One region of the Caballeronia zhejiangensis genome, then DNA from elsewhere that is predicted to be linked to it. Evidence: predicted binding sites of a transcription regulator. Region 1 holds the regulator's gene; each other region holds the start of a gene.
The links. Region 1 encodes FNR, which switches genes on or off when oxygen is low (the NO sensors DNR and NnrR bind a similar motif). Its sites were predicted from a motif close to TTGATNNNNATCAA; they were not measured.

Region 2: the regulator FNR is predicted to act here: its motif matches at 2,151-2,164, upstream of cyoA (ubiquinol oxidase subunit II).
Region 3: the regulator FNR is predicted to act here: its motif matches at 2,476-2,489, upstream of LDZ23_RS27235 (isocitrate lyase).
Region 4: the regulator FNR is predicted to act here: its motif matches at 1,618-1,631, upstream of LDZ23_RS18440 (OmpW/AlkL family protein).

The regions. Positions count from the first base shown of each region.
Region 1 covers NZ_CP084285.1:920,741-924,949, reverse strand. Annotated here, with positions in the region: gene LDZ23_RS25435 (PAS domain-containing sensor histidine kinase) at 1-830, shown strand, start outside; gene LDZ23_RS25430 (universal stress protein) at 931-1,398, shown strand; gene LDZ23_RS25425 (response regulator) at 1,395-2,042, shown strand; gene fnr (fumarate/nitrate reduction transcriptional regulator Fnr) at 2,205-2,939, shown strand; gene LDZ23_RS25415 (DUF1488 family protein) at 2,915-3,220, opposite strand; gene LDZ23_RS25410 (hypothetical protein) at 3,315-3,626, opposite strand; gene LDZ23_RS25405 (universal stress protein) at 3,679-4,125, opposite strand; gene LDZ23_RS25400 (zinc-dependent alcohol dehydrogenase family protein) at 4,168-4,209, opposite strand, start outside.
Region 2 covers NZ_CP084285.1:575,274-579,482, forward strand. Annotated here, with positions in the region: gene LDZ23_RS23765 (peptidoglycan DD-metalloendopeptidase family protein) at 213-1,007, shown strand; gene LDZ23_RS23770 (septal ring lytic transglycosylase RlpA family protein) at 1,062-1,586, shown strand; gene LDZ23_RS23775 (hypothetical protein) at 1,691-1,915, shown strand; gene cyoA (ubiquinol oxidase subunit II) at 2,282-3,166, shown strand; gene cyoB (cytochrome o ubiquinol oxidase subunit I) at 3,170-4,209, shown strand, end outside.
Region 3 covers NZ_CP084286.1:229,070-233,278, forward strand. Annotated here, with positions in the region: gene LDZ23_RS27225 (ATP-binding protein) at 1-103, shown strand, start outside; gene LDZ23_RS27230 (SRPBCC family protein) at 168-701, shown strand; gene LDZ23_RS27235 (isocitrate lyase) at 774-2,354, opposite strand; gene LDZ23_RS27240 (DeoR/GlpR family DNA-binding transcription regulator) at 2,625-3,434, opposite strand; gene LDZ23_RS27245 (GntT/GntP/DsdX family permease) at 3,489-4,209, opposite strand, start outside.
Region 4 covers NZ_CP084284.1:851,032-855,240, reverse strand. Annotated here, with positions in the region: gene LDZ23_RS18455 (GlxA family transcriptional regulator) at 1-558, shown strand, start outside; gene LDZ23_RS18450 (hypothetical protein) at 674-1,171, shown strand; gene LDZ23_RS18445 (hypothetical protein) at 1,173-1,466, opposite strand; gene LDZ23_RS18440 (OmpW/AlkL family protein) at 1,715-2,332, shown strand; gene LDZ23_RS18435 (hypothetical protein) at 2,538-3,110, shown strand; gene LDZ23_RS18430 (GFA family protein) at 3,107-3,502, shown strand; gene LDZ23_RS18425 (zinc-binding alcohol dehydrogenase family protein) at 3,512-4,209, opposite strand, start outside.

The DNA of each region.
Region 1 (4,209 bases):
ACAACGCCCTCTCGACGGCGGCGCGCGTGGGCCGCGTCGAGGACGAAGGCTGGCGCATCCGCAAAGACGGCAGCCGCTTCTGGGCGAACGTCGTCATCACCGCGTTGCACGATCCGTCGGGTAGTCTGATCGGCTTCGCCAAAGTCACGCGCGACATGACCGACCGCTTGCGGCTCACGGAACTGCAGCATGCGCGCGAGCTCTCCGCGCACGTACAGACGGCGCTGGAAAACGAGCGCGCGTCGATTGCCCGCGAGTTGCACGACGATCTCGGCCAGCAGCTTGCCGCGCTCAAAATGCAGTTGTCGATTCTCGACAGCACCGCGCCGAACGCGCGCTTCAAACAGCAGGCGCTCACGCAAATCGACACGATCATCGGTTCGCTGCGACGCATCGCGGCGGGCCTGCGTCCGCCCGTGCTCGACGATCTCGGCCTTTTCGCCGCAATCGACTGGCTCGTTTGCGATTACCGCCGCCGCTACGATCTGACGATCCATCTGGATATCGAAGGCGACGAGGACGGCTTCGAGGCGACTGCGTCCACGTCGCTCTTCCGGCTCGTGCAGGAAGCGCTGACGAACGTCGTGCGCCACGCGCGGGCATCGGAAGTTCGCATCGCGATCGGCTGCGCGTATGCGCGCTGCACGCTGACGATCGAGGATGACGGCCGCGGCGCGGATATCGAACGGCCGCGCGCGGCGGGCACGTTCGGCCTGCTCGGCATGGGCGAGCGCGTGCGGCAACTGGGCGGCGTCATCGAGTTTCGCAGCGCGCCGGGCGAAGGCTTTCGCGTCGTCGTGGACATTCCGCTTCATCGCCCCCGCCGATGACGATTCCGTTCCTTGACTTGCGTCAACCGTTTTGCATACGCCGTCCGTAGACTCGATCGCACACCCGCGACGCGCCAACACACCGGATCAGGAGATCGTCATGTACAACCGCATTCTCGTGCCCATCGACGGCAGCCCGACTTCCCTCCACGCCCTCGATGAGGCGATCAGGATCGCAAGCGCGAGCGCGGCGCAAATTCAGCCGCTCTTCGTCGTCGACATGCAGCCCGTTTCCTACGACGCCACGAGCGCGTTCTATCCTGGCCTGCGCGACGCATTGCTGGAGGAAGGCCGGCGGCTCGCTGCGACGGCCACGGAGCGCATGACGCAAGCGGGCGTCAAGGGCACGCCGCGCGTGTGCGAAGTCGAGTATCTCGGCGATGACATCCCGCAGCGCATCCGTCATTGCGCCGACGATTTCCGCGCCGATCTCGTCGTCATGGGCACGCACGGGCGGCGCGGCTTGCGGCGGATCGTGCTCGGCAGCGTCGCGGAAGGTTTCGCGCGGCTGTCGCGGTGTCCCGTTCTGCTGGTGCCGGGCCGCGAAACGGAAGAACCGAATCCATGACGACGAAAGTCCTGATCGCCGATGACCACGCGCTCGTGCGCGACGGCCTGCGCCATATCCTCGCGAACGCGCACGGCTTCGAGGTCGCCGGCGAAGCGAGCGACGGGCCGGGCACGCTCGCGCTCGTGCGCGCAACGGAGGCGGACGTGCTCGTGCTCGATCTGTCGATGCCCGGCCGCAGCGGCCTCGACCTGCTCAAGCAGATCAAGGACGAAAAGCCCGCGCTGCGCATTCTCGTGCTCACGATGCACGCCGAGCAGCAATACGCCGCGCGTGCGTTCAAGGCCGGCGCGTCGGGCTATCTGACGAAGGAAAGCGCGAGCGCGGAGCTGGTCGCGGCGGTCGCCAAGGTCGCGTCGGGCGGCGCGTACGTGAGCCTCGCGATGGCCGAACGCTTCGCGCAAAGCCTCACCGAACCTGACGATGCGCTACCGCATCAGCGATTGTCGAACCGCGAGTTCGAAGTGTTCCGGCGGCTGTGCGCGGGCGAATCCATCAGCGATATCGGCGAGGCGTTGTGCGTGAGCGCGAAGACCATCAGCACCTACAAGGCGCGCATCCTCGAAAAAATGCAGATTCCCCACGAAGCCGCGCTCGTGCGCTACGCGGTGCGCCATCAGCTTTTCGACGACGACAGCGCCTGAATCGAAGCGGCGCGTGTCGGCATTTCCCTACACGTCTTCCCGAATGCCTACGGCACGATCAGCCAGCACCGACATTTTTTCGAGACAGCGCACTCCATAATTGGACACGTGACATGCGGGATCGCGCGTCGATGCGCGATCCGGTTCGACAGGAGGCGCAGCATGATTTCCGCGAGCGCAGACAGTCCCGGCATGCACGTCGACGCGAAGCCGCCGAGCACGCGTTGCTCGACGTGTTCGATGAAGCGCATCTGCATGCCGTCCGGCTTGTCGCCGGTCGATTATCAGCGTCTCGACGCGATGATCAGCTCGACGCGCTTCGTGCGGCGCGGCGAAACGCTTTTCCGCAGCGGCGATCCCTTCCAGAGTCTCTATGCGCTGCGCAGCGGCTGCTTCAAGACCGTCGTCATGCATCGCGAAGGACACGAGCAGGTCACGGGCTTTCATCTGGCGGCCGAGCCCCTCGGGTTCGACGGCGTGAGCACCGACCGCCACGCGTGCGACGCCATCGCGCTGGAAGACAGCGTCGTCTGCATCGTTCCGTTCGATCTGCTCGAATTGCTGTGCCGCGAAGTGAAGGCGGTGCAGCATCACGTTCATCGCATGATGTGCGGCGAGATCGTGCGCGAATCCAATCTGATGATGCTGCTCGGCACGATGACGGCGGAGCAGCGCGTCGCGGCCTTCCTGCTCAATCTGTCGACGCGCATGAAGGCGCGCGGCTATTCGCCCGCGCAATTCGTGCTGCGCATGACGCGCGAGGAAATCGGCAGCTATCTCGGGCTGAAGATCGAAACGGTCAGCCGCATGTTCTCGCGGCTGCAAAAGGCCGGCGTGATCGACGCGCGCGGCAAGGACGTGCGGATCCTCGATCAGGCGCGGCTCGAAGCAGTCTGAGCGCGCGCTTCGCGAAAGCGGAAAAATCCGCTGCGCAGCATCACCGACGTGCCGCCGACGCGGCTCAGCACATGTTCGGCGGCGCCTTCTATCGACGAGCGATGGCTCTCGAACGCCTGCTGCAGATCTTCCTCACGCCACGACGCCGCGCCGAAGTGATCCTCCAGCGCTTCGGCCGAAATGGTGCACTCGATCGGCTCACCGTCCGCGAAGGCGGCGAAAGTGAGCGAAGGGACATCGCCCTGATAGACGGGCGGCTGACTCGGAAACGTAACGATCATGCCGATACCTCGTGGAACGTTGATGCGACGCGAGCCGGCGCAGCGCATATCCACTTAGTCTTGGCCACGGTTTCGGAGCGCGTATTGATCTGGATCAAATCGCATCCGGCGCGCCGCGCTGAAGCAGCAGCTGAACGGCGTCATCGAATGTATGACGCAGCGCCGCGTTCACGTCGGCGTGTGTGCAGCGTTGCACCGTGACCTGCTCGGAATCGCGCGTGAGCAGAACCAGTTGCGCGTCGAAGACGGTGCGTCCCGCGCGATCGAGCGACGCCTTGATCGTGAGCCTGCAATCGACGATGTCTTTCGCGACGCCCGCAAGCCGCACGAGTTCGACGCCCGCTTCGCGTTCGATCGCGCTCGAGCCCGCGAAGCCGAGGCAGGCGATCTGCATTCCGAGGCCCATGTCATTGTTCTCCGGTCAGGCCATCGCGCGGGCGCGCCTCACTCGTCGTGGCTCACGCGTCTTTCGCGACATGCTTCGGTGCGCGCGTGAGCAGCACCGGACACGTCGAGCGTCTGACGAACGCTTCCGCGACGCTGCCGAGCGCGAGCCTGCGCAACCCGGTCCGGCCATGCGTGCCCATCACGACGAGATCCGCGGGCATGTGCACCGCGCGGCGCTGCAGGCACTTCGCGATCGTATCGGTGACATTGCGCGTCTCCGCGAGTTCCGTTTCGCATTCGATGCCCGCATCGATCACGCGCGCATACGCGATATCGAGCGCGTGCCCGCCTTCCTCGCGCACGTTCACGCGATACTGCGCCGGATACGACGAAAGCGCGGCCACGTCGATCACGTACACGACATTCACTCGCGCACGCGCGCCGATGCGGATCGCTTCGTCGAGCGCGCGTTGCGAGCACTCGCTGCCATCGAGCGCAACCAGGATTTTGCGGTACATCGTTTTTCGGCCCGCACGGCTTCCCGCTGAAGGCCGCCCACTTCAAATTTCGATGATGACCTTCAGCGCGTTCGTTTCCGCCGC
Region 2 (4,209 bases), 350 kb from region 1:
TTAACCACCGCATCGTCAAAGAGTGTCAACCGACGGTGTAACGGTCAACGCCGGACGCAAAACACCGTTATCCGCAATGACGAATTGCCGCTTCGCCTCGTGCAATTTGAGATAGAGCGATATTCAGCAGATTCGAACTCGCTGTTCCGCCGCCGCTGGCTTTTGCCGGCGTCGCATCCGCCAAACACTCCGATCAACACCACAAGCGCGGCATGGCAAAAGTGCGCCACTTCGCCTTTTTGCCGGCACCGAAGCTCAAAGAAGTCCAAATGATTAGCTCTGTCCAATCGCGCCGCCTGTCGTGCGCAGCATGTCTTGCCGTCGTCTTCAGCTTCGTTCTTGGCGGATGCGCCAGTCGAACGCTCGAGCAGACCGCGACCAAGCCAGCTTCGCAAACCGACGCTGCCGCTGCCCCGGCGGCACCTGCCGGCTTCTACCGCGTCACAGGCGCGGACACCCTCGCTTCGATCGCAGCCGCCTACGGTCGCGACCCGAACGCGATTGCCGCCTGGAACGGGCTTTCCGCCAGCACTCCACTGACGAACGGCCAACTGCTGCGGGTCGGTCCGCCATCGGCATCGGTTGCCGGCTCGGACGATTCCACGCAGCGGACTGTGAACGCAACACGCTGCCGATCCGATTCCTTGTCCTGGCCGATAAAGGGCCCAATCCTGAAGCGCTTCGGCGTGGACGGGGTCCGGGGCGTTGTCATCGGTGGCGCAGCGGGAGACACGATCCGTGCGGCGAAAGGAGGACGCGTGGTGTATGCGGGTAACGAGATCGCGGGCTACGGCAGCCTCGTAATACTGAAACATGACAGTCGCTACCTGACTGCCTATGGCCATATCCAAAACGTTCTGACCAAGGAAGGGGCCGACGTAACGAAGGGGCAAGCCATCGCGACGATGGGCGCTCAAACGAATGGTCAGCCATCGCTGCTTTTCGAGGTGAGACGGGATCGTCAGCCAGTCGATCCCCTGCCCTACCTTTCCGACTGCGCTTCGTGATCCGTCGAACGTCAGGTCAGGTTACTTGCTCTCGAACAAAGCGATATGCACCGAATGAACATGCTTCAGCCGCGCATCCTCAGCGCCTTCGCCTGCATCCTGTTGATCGCCGGATGTGCAGCCTCTCTGTCGGAGCAAGGCAATGAGGGCGCTTCGACAAACCAACCGGCGAGCGCGTCGAGCCTTCCGGTTCAATCCGCAAACGACGATTCCGTTTCGACCGAAATCACTTCATCCGACCGGCCGGACGAGACACCGACCGCGCGCGCGTACCATCAAGCCGGGATTGCATCCTGGTACGGGCGAACGTTTCACGGTCGACGCACCGCCAGCGGCGAGCGCTTCGACATGTATGCCATGACAGCGGCACATCGCACGCTACCGCTCGGATCGTGGATCCGCGTCACGCTTCCGGGAGGGAGCCCGTCCGTCCTCGTCCGAATCAACGATCGCGGTCCGGTTTCACGCAACAGAATCATTGATCTGTCATACGGGGCAGCCGCTGCGCTGGGCATTGTCAGGCGTGGTTCGGCCCAAGTCGAATTATCGACCGATTCTGTTTTCCATACTCCGTCGTAGACTGCCGCTCCCATGTCTCGACTCTCACACAAGCGGGCAGCGTCCCCCCGCCTCCCGCTCACCAAGGCAATGCTCCTGCCATTGCCGCCTATGCACCGCAACTCATGACGCGCCGGTCCTGCATCTTCCTGTTCGTGCTGACCTACCTTCTGGGTTGCGTCCTGGCTGCGATGGACACCAAGGGGAGTCCGATCGACGTGATGCAGGCGACCATGTCCGCATGGAGCGCTTCGAACCGCGAAGCCGTTGCCGATGCGAGCCAGCGACGGCGCGATGAAATCGAGCGATCGAATGCCATTCGGGAATCCCGGCCTCTCGCCGGGCTTTAGCGAGAAGAACCGGAGAAGGCTCCTGAGCCGTGGCTTCACCTAGGCACGCGGCTCGGCTCCACCACGTGAGACGATCGAACCCGGCGAAGTTATCGCGGCGATCCATCGCGCGGCTCGAACACGCTTTGACGTCGCTTTATCACACTCGCAATTCCATCCCTTCGTTGTAGACTCGCCTGCTCCTTTCGGAGTAGGCAAAAAGTTCCGCCTTCGCGCGACACTCCGTCGCATCAACTTGATCTGAAACAAAATTTCAACCATTCGCGTCATCGCGAAAAATCGCGCGTGGCATGATCTTGACGCGGCGCAAAGCCGTGCAACGGCGTTCTTCCCGGGACGCTTCGATCATCGAAACCAGCGAATGCAATGAATGAAAATACCCAACGTTTAGCAGTGCCATTGTTATCGGGGTTGATAGCCAGTCTTTGTCTTTCGGGATGCAAGCTGGAGGTGTTGGACTCGAAAGGCGTGATTGGCGCAGCGGAATCGTCGCTGATCGCCACCGCGACTTACGCCATGCTTCTCGTCGTAGTCCCGGTGATCCTGCTCACCCTGTTCATCGCATGGCGCTATCGCGCGTCCAACACGAAGGCCACGTATGCGCCGAAATGGGCGCATTCCACGGCCATCGAAGTCGTGGTCTGGGCGATTCCCGCAGCCATCATCCTGTACCTCGGCATCCTCACGTGGAAAACCACGCACGAGCTCGATCCGTACAAGCCGCTGCAATCCGAAGTCAAGCCGATCAACGTCGAAGTCGTGGCGCTCGACTGGAAGTGGCTGTTCATCTATCCGGATCTTGGCGTCGCGTCGGTGAACCAGCTCGCGTTCCCGGTCGGCACGCCGGTGAACTTCCGCATCACGTCCGATTCGGTGATGAATTCGTTCTTCATCCCGCAACTCGGCAGCCAGATCTACGCGATGGCGGGCATGCAGACGAAGCTGCACCTGATGGCCGATCACGCAGGCGACTACGCAGGCATCTCGGCGAACTACAGCGGCAAGGGCTTCTCCGACATGAAGTTCCGTGCACTGGCCATGTCCAACGAAGACTTCGACGCGTGGCTGAAGCAGGTCAAGAACGCGCCCGAGAATCTGAGCATGGACGTCTACGCCGGCGTCGCGCGTCCGAGCGAAAAGGTCGCGGTGCGCTACTTCTCGACCGTCGATCCGAAGCTCTTCAACAACATCGTCGCGAAGTACAACTACGGCAACTCGGTCGTAGGCGCAAATTGTGTAACCAAGGGGTAAGCCATGTTCGGCAAACTAACGCTTGAGGCGATCCCGTACCACGAGCCAATCATCATGGGGGCGACCGTCTTCATGGCGGTCCTCGCGCTCGGTACGGTCGGCCTTATCACTAAACTCGGCAAATGGGGCTGGCTCTGGCGCGAGTATCTGACTTCGGTCGATCACAAGCGCATCGGCGTCATGTATCTGGTCGTCGCCGGGCTGATGCTCGTGCGCGGCTTCGCCGACGCCGTCATGATGCGCGTGCAACAGGCCATCGCGCTCGATGGGCCTGGCTATCTGCCGCCGCATCACTTCGACCAGATCTTCACGGCCCACGGCACGATCATGATCTTCTTCATGGCCATGGCGCTGCTGGTCGCGTTCTTCAACCTCGTCGTGCCCTTGCAGATCGGCGCGCGTGACGTGGCGTTCCCGTTCATCAACTCGCTGTCGTTCTGGATGACGGCCGTCGCCGCCATTCTGATCAACCTGTCGCTGTTCATCGGCGAGTTCTCGACGACGGGCTGGCTCGCGTATCCGCCGCTCTCCGAGACGCAGTTCAATCCGGGCGTCGGGGTCGACTACTACATCTGGGCGTTGCAGTTGTCCGGCGTCGGCACGCTGCTCACCGCCGTGAACTTCTTCGTGACGATCGTGAAGATGCGCGCGCCCGGCATGACGTGGATGAAGATGCCGGTCTTCACGTGGACGGCGTTCTGCTCGAACGTGCTGATCATGGCGACGTTCCCGATCCTGACCGTCGCGCTCGCGCTGCTGGCGCTGGACCGTTACCTCGGCATGCACTTCTTCACGAACGACGGCGGCGGCAACCCGATGGTCTACCTGAACCTGATCTGGGCCTGGGGTCATCCTGAGGTCTACATCCTGGTTCTGCCCGCCTTCGGCATTTACTCGGAAGTGGTCGCGACGTTCTCGAAGAAGCCGTTGTTCGGCTACAAGACGATGGTCTGGGCCACGTGCTGCATCATGGTGCTGTCGTTCCTCGTGTGGCTGCACCACTTCTTCACGATGGGCTCGGGCGCTAACGTCAATGCCTTCTT
Region 3 (4,209 bases), on a different replicon from region 1:
CGGATTCGGCGCGCGGATCGCGGCTGTCAATCGCGAAGAAGGTGGCGCACAATTCACCATCGCATTGGTGGCGGCGAACGGCCGGAGCATCGACAGTGCATGAAAGCATGAACGTTTCGACGCGCTGGACACGGTCATCGAGGAACTCGAACGCAAGGAGAAACGTGATGGTCGCAAGCAGAGAAAATGAGTCCGCCCGCACGAACAACCGCACGAGCAACCGCACCGCATCGGAGCGCAAGTCCGAGCGCGAGATGGTCATCACGCGAATCTTCGACGCGCCGCCGCGGCTCGTGTTCGAAGCGTGGACCACGCCCGAGCTTTTCCGGCAATGGTGGGTACCGAAGTCGAGCGGTGCGACCCTGCTCTCGTGCGAACAGGACGTGCGTGTCGGCGGGCGCTATCGGCTGGCGTTCGCTCATCCCGAGGCATCGGCGCCCATGGCGTTCTTCGGCAGATACCTCGACGTGGTTCCGGATGCGCGCCTCGTCTGGACCAACGAGGAAAGCGACGATGGCGCCGTCACGACCGTGACCTTCGAAGAGAAGGATGGCAAGACGCTGCTCGTGATGCACGAGCTGTATCCGTCGAAGGAAGCGCTCGACGTCGCCATCGAGGGAATGGACGAAGCAATGCCCGAAACGTTCGAGCAACTGGACGAATTCCTGATTCAGCGCGGCGCGTTCCCCGGTAGGTCTTGATGAACGCAAATATGGCCCGATCAGCGCAAGCCGATCGGGCCATTTGTCATTTCGCGTGAAGTACGAGCGCGATCAGAACTGGTTCATCGTGTTGTCTTTCCCCGCCGCCTTCAAAGCCGCTTCGCCGCTGAAATACTCCTTGTGATCGTCGCCGATGTCCGAGCCGGACATGTTCTGGTGCTTCACGCACGCGATGCCCTGACGGATTTCCTTGCGCTGCACGCCCGCCACATAACCCAGCATGCCCTGGTCGCCGAAGTATTCCTTGGCGAGATTGTCGGTCGACAGCGCGGCCGTGTGATACGTCGGCAGCGTGATCAGATGATGGAAGATGCCCGCTTCGCGCGACGCGTCGGCCTGGAAGGTGCGGATCTTTTCATCGGCGAGCTGCGCGAGTTCGGTCTGATCGTATTCCACGCTCATCAACTGGGCGCGGTCGTAGGCCGAAACATCCTTGCCCGCGGCCTTCATCGCGTCGTACGCCTGCTGGCGGAAGTTCAGCGTCCAGTTGAACGACGGGCTGTTGTTGTACACCAGCTTGGCGTTCGGAATGACCTTGCGGATCTCGCTGACCATGCCGCCGATCTGCGCGATATGCGGTTTCTCGGTTTCGATCCACAGCAGGTCGGCGCCGTTCTGCAGCGCGGTGACGCAATCCAGCACGCAGCGCGCCTCGCCCGAGCCGGCACGGAACTGGAACAGGTTGCTCGGCAGGCGCTTGGGACGCAGCAGCTTGCCGTCACGCTTGATGATGACGTCGCCATTGCCCAGTTCGTCCGCCGTCAGTTCTTCGCAATCGAGGAACGAATTGTATTGATCGCCCAGGTCGCCCGGTGTGCGCGTCACGGCAATCTGCTTGGTGAGGCCCGCGCCGAGCGAATCGGTACGCGCCACGATGATGCCGTCGTCGACACCGAGTTCCAGGAACGCGTAACGGATCGCGCGAATCTTGGCGAGGAAATCCTCGTGCGGCACGGTGACTTTCCCGTCCTGGTGACCGCACTGCTTCTCGTCGGACACCTGATTTTCGATCTGGATGCAGCACGCGCCCGCTTCGATGAACTGCTTGGCAAGCAGATACGTCGCTTCCGCGTTGCCGAAACCCGCGTCGATGTCGGCGATGATCGGCACGACGTGCGTCACGTGGTTGTCGATCTTTTCCTGAATGGCGGCCTTGGCAGCGCCTTCGGCCGCATCGAGCTGACGGAACAGGCCGCCCAACTCACGCGCGTCGGCCTGGCGCAGGAACGTGTACAACTCGCGGATCAGCGCGCTGACCGAGGTTTTTTCGTGCATCGACTGATCCGGCAGCGGACCGAACTCGGAGCGCAGCGCGGCGACCATCCAGCCGGACAGATAAAGGTAACGGCGCTCGGTGCTGTTGAAGTGCTTCTTGATGGAGATCATCTTCTGCTGGCCGATGAATCCGTGCCAGCAACCGAGCGACTGCGTGTACTTCGACGGGTCGGCGTCGTAGGCGGCCATGTCGGCACGCATGATTTTCGCCGTGTACTTCGCGATGTCGAGGCCCGTCTTGAACTTGTTCTGCGCACGCATGCGCGCGGCATATTCGGGATTGATGGCACTCCACGCGCTGCCGTGATTCTCTTTCAAACCGGCAACTGCCTTGATGTCGTCTTGATACTGGGCCATGTGACTCTCCTAAGAACAAAGCGCGTTAGATGAATAGTCGAAGCGAAACCGCATGACTACATGGTAACGCCCTTTCTTTGCTGGCGAGCCAAGTCTTATATAAGACACAAGACAGTATTTATCGTTTTAAATCAACGAGATGGCCGATCGTTTTTGCGATGCAAAACACGCTTTCAAGCCGCGAAAAGTCGAAGCGCCGCACGCGCGACGCGTGTCCCGCGATGTGAAACGCGCTTTCGAAAAATGGATGCGTGCGGCGAGCCGCCGGGATCACTCGACTGCGGCCAGCGCCAGATCGATTCCCGATTGACGGATGCCCGTTGCGGCAGCCGGGGCGAGGCCATCGTCGGTGATGACCTGATCGAAGCTTTCGAGACTCGCTACCTTGTATAGCCCGACCGTTCCGTATTTCGAACTCGCGACCGTGAGCACGTTGCGCGAGGCGGCTTCCATCGCAGCGAGCTTGACTTCGACTTTCGGCGCGGAAGGCGTGGTCACGCCACGGCGCAAGTCCCACGAACTCGCCGAGATGAACGCGACGTCGAGCACGACCTGGCGCAGCGTCGCCGCCGCGAGCGTGCCGACGCTCGACAGGTTCCGGTGATCGAGCTGTCCGCCGATGTGTATGACGTTCACATGCGTCGCGCTGGCGAGTTCGCGCACGATCTGGAAGTCGTTGGTCACGACCGTCATGTCCGACAGCTCGACGATATGCGGCACGAACGACAGCATGGTCGTGCCGGCATCGAGATAGATCGACATGCCGGAGCGCAGACCTTCTGCGGCGCGGCGCGCGATGGCCTGCTTCTGCGGCTGTTCGACGACCGCCTTCGACTGATGGCTCGGCTCGCTGTTCAGATGACTCGCGATCCGCACGCCGCCCGGCACCGTATAGACGAATCCGGCTTCCTCGAGTGCGGCGATATCGCGCCGCACCGTCATGTGCGAACAGTTGAACGATTCCATCAGCTGATGCACCGACAGCACCTTGTCCCGGCGCAACTGGCGCAGCATGGCCTCGCGCCGCTGATCGGGAATCAGCGGGACATCGGATGCATCGGGTTTGGCCTGGCTCGACATGAGAAAACCTTCATTAAGCGCCCCGGCGCGCGGGCTCGCCGGGGGTCGCTTATCTTAGCCGATGAACATGTTGATGAGCAGCACCCCCGCGAGCCCGACCAGCGACTGCACGCACAGCATCAGCGTCCACGTCCGCAGGGTCTGCGAGACCGTCAGCTGGAAATACTCCTTGAAAAGCCAGAAGCCGGAGTCGTTCACATGCGACAGCATCACCGCGCCGGATGCGGTCGCGAGCACCATCAGTTCCGGCGAGACGCCCGGATGCGACATAAGCAGCGGCGCGACGATGCCCGAAGCCGCCACCGTCGCGACCGTCGCCGAGCCGACGCACACGCGCAGCAGCGCGGCGATCACCCATGCCAGCACGAGCGGGCTCACGGCCCAGCTCGCCGTGTGCGTGACGATGATGGTGTCCAGATGGATCGATGTCAGCATCTGCTTGAAGCCGCCGCCCGCGCCGAGAATCAGCAGGATCGCCGAGAGCGGCGCGATGCCCTTGCCGATCATCTTCTGCATGTCAGCGAGCGGGAATCGCGCCTTGATGCCGAGCGCGAAGAACGCGAAGATCACCGCGGCAAGCAGCGACAGGATCGGATCGTTGAGCGACTGGAAGAACACGTATTGCCCGGTGCCCTTCGTGCTGTAGTCCATCCCGACGGTGCCCGCGAGCATCAGTCCGGGCGGAATCAGCAGGCACAGCACGGACAGCGCGAGCGACACGTCGGTGGCGTTCTCCGCATCGGTGCGCGTGCCGCCGGGGCCCTTCGAAAGATCG
Region 4 (4,209 bases), on a different replicon from region 1:
CGTTTTCCGCGCGCACGCGTCGAACTCGATCGCATTTATATGCGCGACGGCAATCTCGTCACGTCGGCGGGCGTGACGGCGGGCATCGATGTCGCGCTCGCGCTCGTCGCCGAAGATCACGGCGCGCAAGTCGCGCTCGCGGTCGCGAAACGGCTCGTCGTATTCGCGCAGCGGCGCGGCGGACAATCGCAGTTCAGCCCGTATCTGAGCGCCCCCGCCGACGACACGTCGCCGGTCGCGAAAGTGCAGGCGTACGTCATGGAGCACATCGGCGAGCGGCTGTCCGTCGCGCGCATGGCGAGCGTCGCGGGCATGAGCGAGCGCAACTTCGCGCGCGCCTTCGTGCAACTCGCGCAGTTGACGCCGCACGAGTTCGTCGAACGGGCGCGCGTCGACGCGGCGCGCAATATGCTCGAAAGCAGCGACAAGCCGCTGAAAACCGTCGCCTACGACTGCGGCTTCGGCACGGCGGACCGCATGCGGCTCGTGTTCACGCGGCGGCTCGGTGTATCGCCGAATGATTATCGACTGAGCTTTCGCACGCGCTTTGTGAAGTGATCGGGGCGTTGGCGCGCCGACGCGTGACGCCGGGTTCGCTAAAATTCGAGATGAACGCGGCCCGTGCGACAGTGCGCGCGCCGCAGAATCCACCCTCGACATATCGGAACAGCGAATGACGAAACAAGAGACCGCCACGCAAGATCCCTACGAACGACGCGCACTGCTGCTGCATCTCGGCGACGTGCTGGAGTCCGTGTTTTGCCTGAGCCAATGCGCCGACGAATACGCGAGCATCGGCGAAGCGGTGAAGGGCAACGACGCGCTCGCGGGCTTCACGCTGCTCGGCTTCGTCGACGCGACCATGCCGCCGCGCGATTTCATCCGCCGTGCATCGGGTGCGTTTTTCGTTTGGCCGAAAGCGCTGCTCGATGAAACGCTGAATCGCCCGATGCTGGCGAACACCGTGAAGCACGATCTCTTCGCGGACAACGCGAAGGGCTGGAACGCCTACATGGAAGAGCGGCGCAAGGAAGTGCCGTGGTTCGGCGAGGATCTCCCCGAAGTCGCAACGAGCGCGGCGCCTGCGCACGAAGCCACGCCGGCAGCGGAAGCGGAAAAGCCGTCGCGCTATTCGACGTGGCCGTGGCCGGACAAGCCGGCCGACGCGTGATCTACTGCTTCTTGCTCATGCCGCTCGCGCCCGAGTCGAAGCCGAGTCCGTTCGGCCGGTCGGGCGCTGCGCCCTTGCCCGATGACGTCTTGCCCGGCCGCGTCTTCAGCGCATCGCTGGCATTCGCGGCGGCCGCAGCGGGCGGCGTCACGTTTTTCTCCTGATACGCGGGCGTACTGTCGTAATCGAGCTTGTTCGGTTTTTGCGGCGCCTGCTGCGCGCTCGCCACGACGGCCAATGTGCCGCCGAGCAGAATCCCCGTCATGCGCCCGAGTGTGCCGATTGTGGGTCTCATCTGCTTCCTCCCTTTGTTCTGCACGTTCTCTTCGTTCAGCAAGGCGCGGACCCGCCCGCAAGTGGCGCGCGGTCGCAGACCCGCCGATGCGTAAAGCATGCTTGTCCGCGCGCAAGGCTTGCTGCGATAGGCGGCGCGCGTCTGGCGCGCGTTGATTGTGGTCAAAGGCGCGACCGACCCTCGCTCGGACAATTCTCACTTTTAACGTGAGTGAGCTAAAAATGAGAAAGGGTCTCGGGGCAATCGTCATGGCATGCGCGGCGTTGTTCGCGGGCGCGGCGCAGGCGGCAGGCGATGCATCGTCGAGCGATGCGATGGGCGGCATCCACGCCGGCGATGTGCTGGTTCGCCTGCGCGCGATCAGCATTCAGCCCGATGTGACAGCGGGGGGCACGCTCGGCACGCTCGGTGTCAACGTCAACAACGCGATCGTGCCGGAGGTCGATTTCACGTACATGATCCGCGATGACATCGGTGTGGAATTGATTCTCGGCACGTCGCGGCATCAGGTGACATCGAACATCGGCGGGCTTGGCGGCGTGGGCGTGCTGCCGCCGACGCTGCTCCTGCAATATCACTTCAATCACGCGGGGCGCGTGCGTCCGTATGTCGGCGCGGGCGTGAACTATACGTACTTCTACAACGACAAGCTCAAGGCGGGCGACACGCCGGTGTCGATCAAGCACAGCAGCTTCGGCCCGGCGTTGCAGGTGGGCGTCGACGTACAGGTGGCGAAGAATTTGTTCGTCAACGCCGACGTGAAGAAGATCTGGATGCGAACGAGCGCATCGGCGGGCGGCGCCGATCTCGGCTCGCTCAAGATCGATCCGTGGGTGATCGGCCTTGGCGTCGGCATGAAGTTCTGATGCGCGGTTCATCGCGGCAAATGTGCGCCGCGCCGCGCATCGTCTGAAAGTTGGCGGAAGATGCCAGTGCTTCTGGCGTGGACGGTTCGGCGGGCGCGGTATCCTTGACAGCAGGCCCGGCGCAGACTCGCGTCGCTCGAAGTGTGTCCGAGCGGCGCAAGAAACTGCAACGACTAATAAAACCGCATCGGGGAACTGCAAGCCAATGAGACCTTCCACTTACGCGGGATTCGTTTTGCTCGCGGCGTGTGGCGCCGCCTTCGCGCAACAGCCGCTCACCGTGCCAGGCCGCAGCCAGAGCGCGTGGCAGCAATCGATCGATAACGCCGCCTGCTACGGCTACGCCAATCAGACGACCAAAGTGAACATGGCGCGCGAGTCGCAAGCGCCATCGCGCGACGCTCAGGCGCAGCGCGACACGCGCACGCTCACGCCGCCGCGTCCGGTCGAGCCGCCGTTGCCGGCGAGTGCGGCGGGCGCATCGGGTGCGCTCGCGGCGTCTGCGGCGGCGCCTGCATCGGGCGCATCGGCGGCGATCGCCGCGTCGGGTGCGTCCGGCGCGACGGGCGTGACCGCCTTGCCGCATCCCGCATCCGGCGCGATGCCCGGCATGCCGGCGATGCCCGCATCGATGGCGGCGGGCGCATCCGGCGCATCCGACGCGATCTACGGCGGCGACATGAAGATGCCGCCGCTGCCGCCGCCCGAGCCGCCGATGACGCGCTACTGGCGCGCCTACAGCGAATGCATGCAGAACCGCGGCTACTTCACCCGATGAATCAGCCGCTTCACGAAGGCGGATGTGCGTGCGGCGCGGTGCGGGTGCGCGTCGCGGGCGCGCCGAAGGAAGTGAATCTGTGTCACTGCATGACGTGCCGGCGCATCCACGGTGCGCCGTTCGGCGTTTACGCGATCTTTCCGCGCGATGCGTTTGCCGTGACGGGCCAAACGGTCGCGTGGGCGAGCTCCGCGACGGGCAGGCGGCATCATTGCCCGCTGTGCGGATCGCCGGTCTATCTGGCGTTCGACGGCGTCGACGAAATCGAGGTGCCGACCGGCATCTTCGATGAAACCGGCCTTTATCCGCCGCAGTACGAAATCTGGTGCAAAAGCGCCGAGCCGTGGCACGACGCGCAAGGACGGCCGCGCTTTGTACGCGGCGCGCCCTGATTCAACCCGTCAGCATTCGACGATCGCTTTCACGACGCCCGCTTTCGGATCGAGCAGCGACGAGAACTGCGTCGGCACATCGCTCAGCGTCAGACGATGCGTGTTGAGCGCATCCGTCGGCACTTCGCCCTTGCGCATCGCGGCGAGCACGGTCTCGAAGTCCTCGGGCGTCGCGTTGCGGCTCGCGAGCAGCGTCGCTTCGCGCTTGTGGAACTCCGGATCGGCGAAGGAAATGCGATCCGGCACGATCGACACCAGCACGTACTTCCCGCCGTGCGCGATGAATTCGAAGCCGCGTTCCATCGCGCGCGAATTGCCGGTCGCGTCGAACACCACATCGAAGAATTCGCCATTCGTGAGCGTCGACAGTTGTTCCTTGTCCTGCTCGCCGATCTGCACGGTCGCGTCCACTTTCAGTTCGCGCTTGCAGAACGCGAGCCGGTCTTCGCGCGTATCGAGCGCGGTGACGTTCGCGCCGCGCAGCCGCGAGAAGGTGATGGCCGCCATGCCGATCGGACCCGTGCCGACAACCAGCACGCGCTGCCCCGGCTGCACGTCCGCGCGACGCACGGCGTGCGCGCCGATCGCGAGGAATTCGACCATCGCGGCCTGATCGAGCGTGACGCCCTCGGCCTTATGGACGAATTGCGCGGGCAGATTCAGATATTCGGTGAACGCGCCATCGCGATGCACGCCGAGCACCTGAA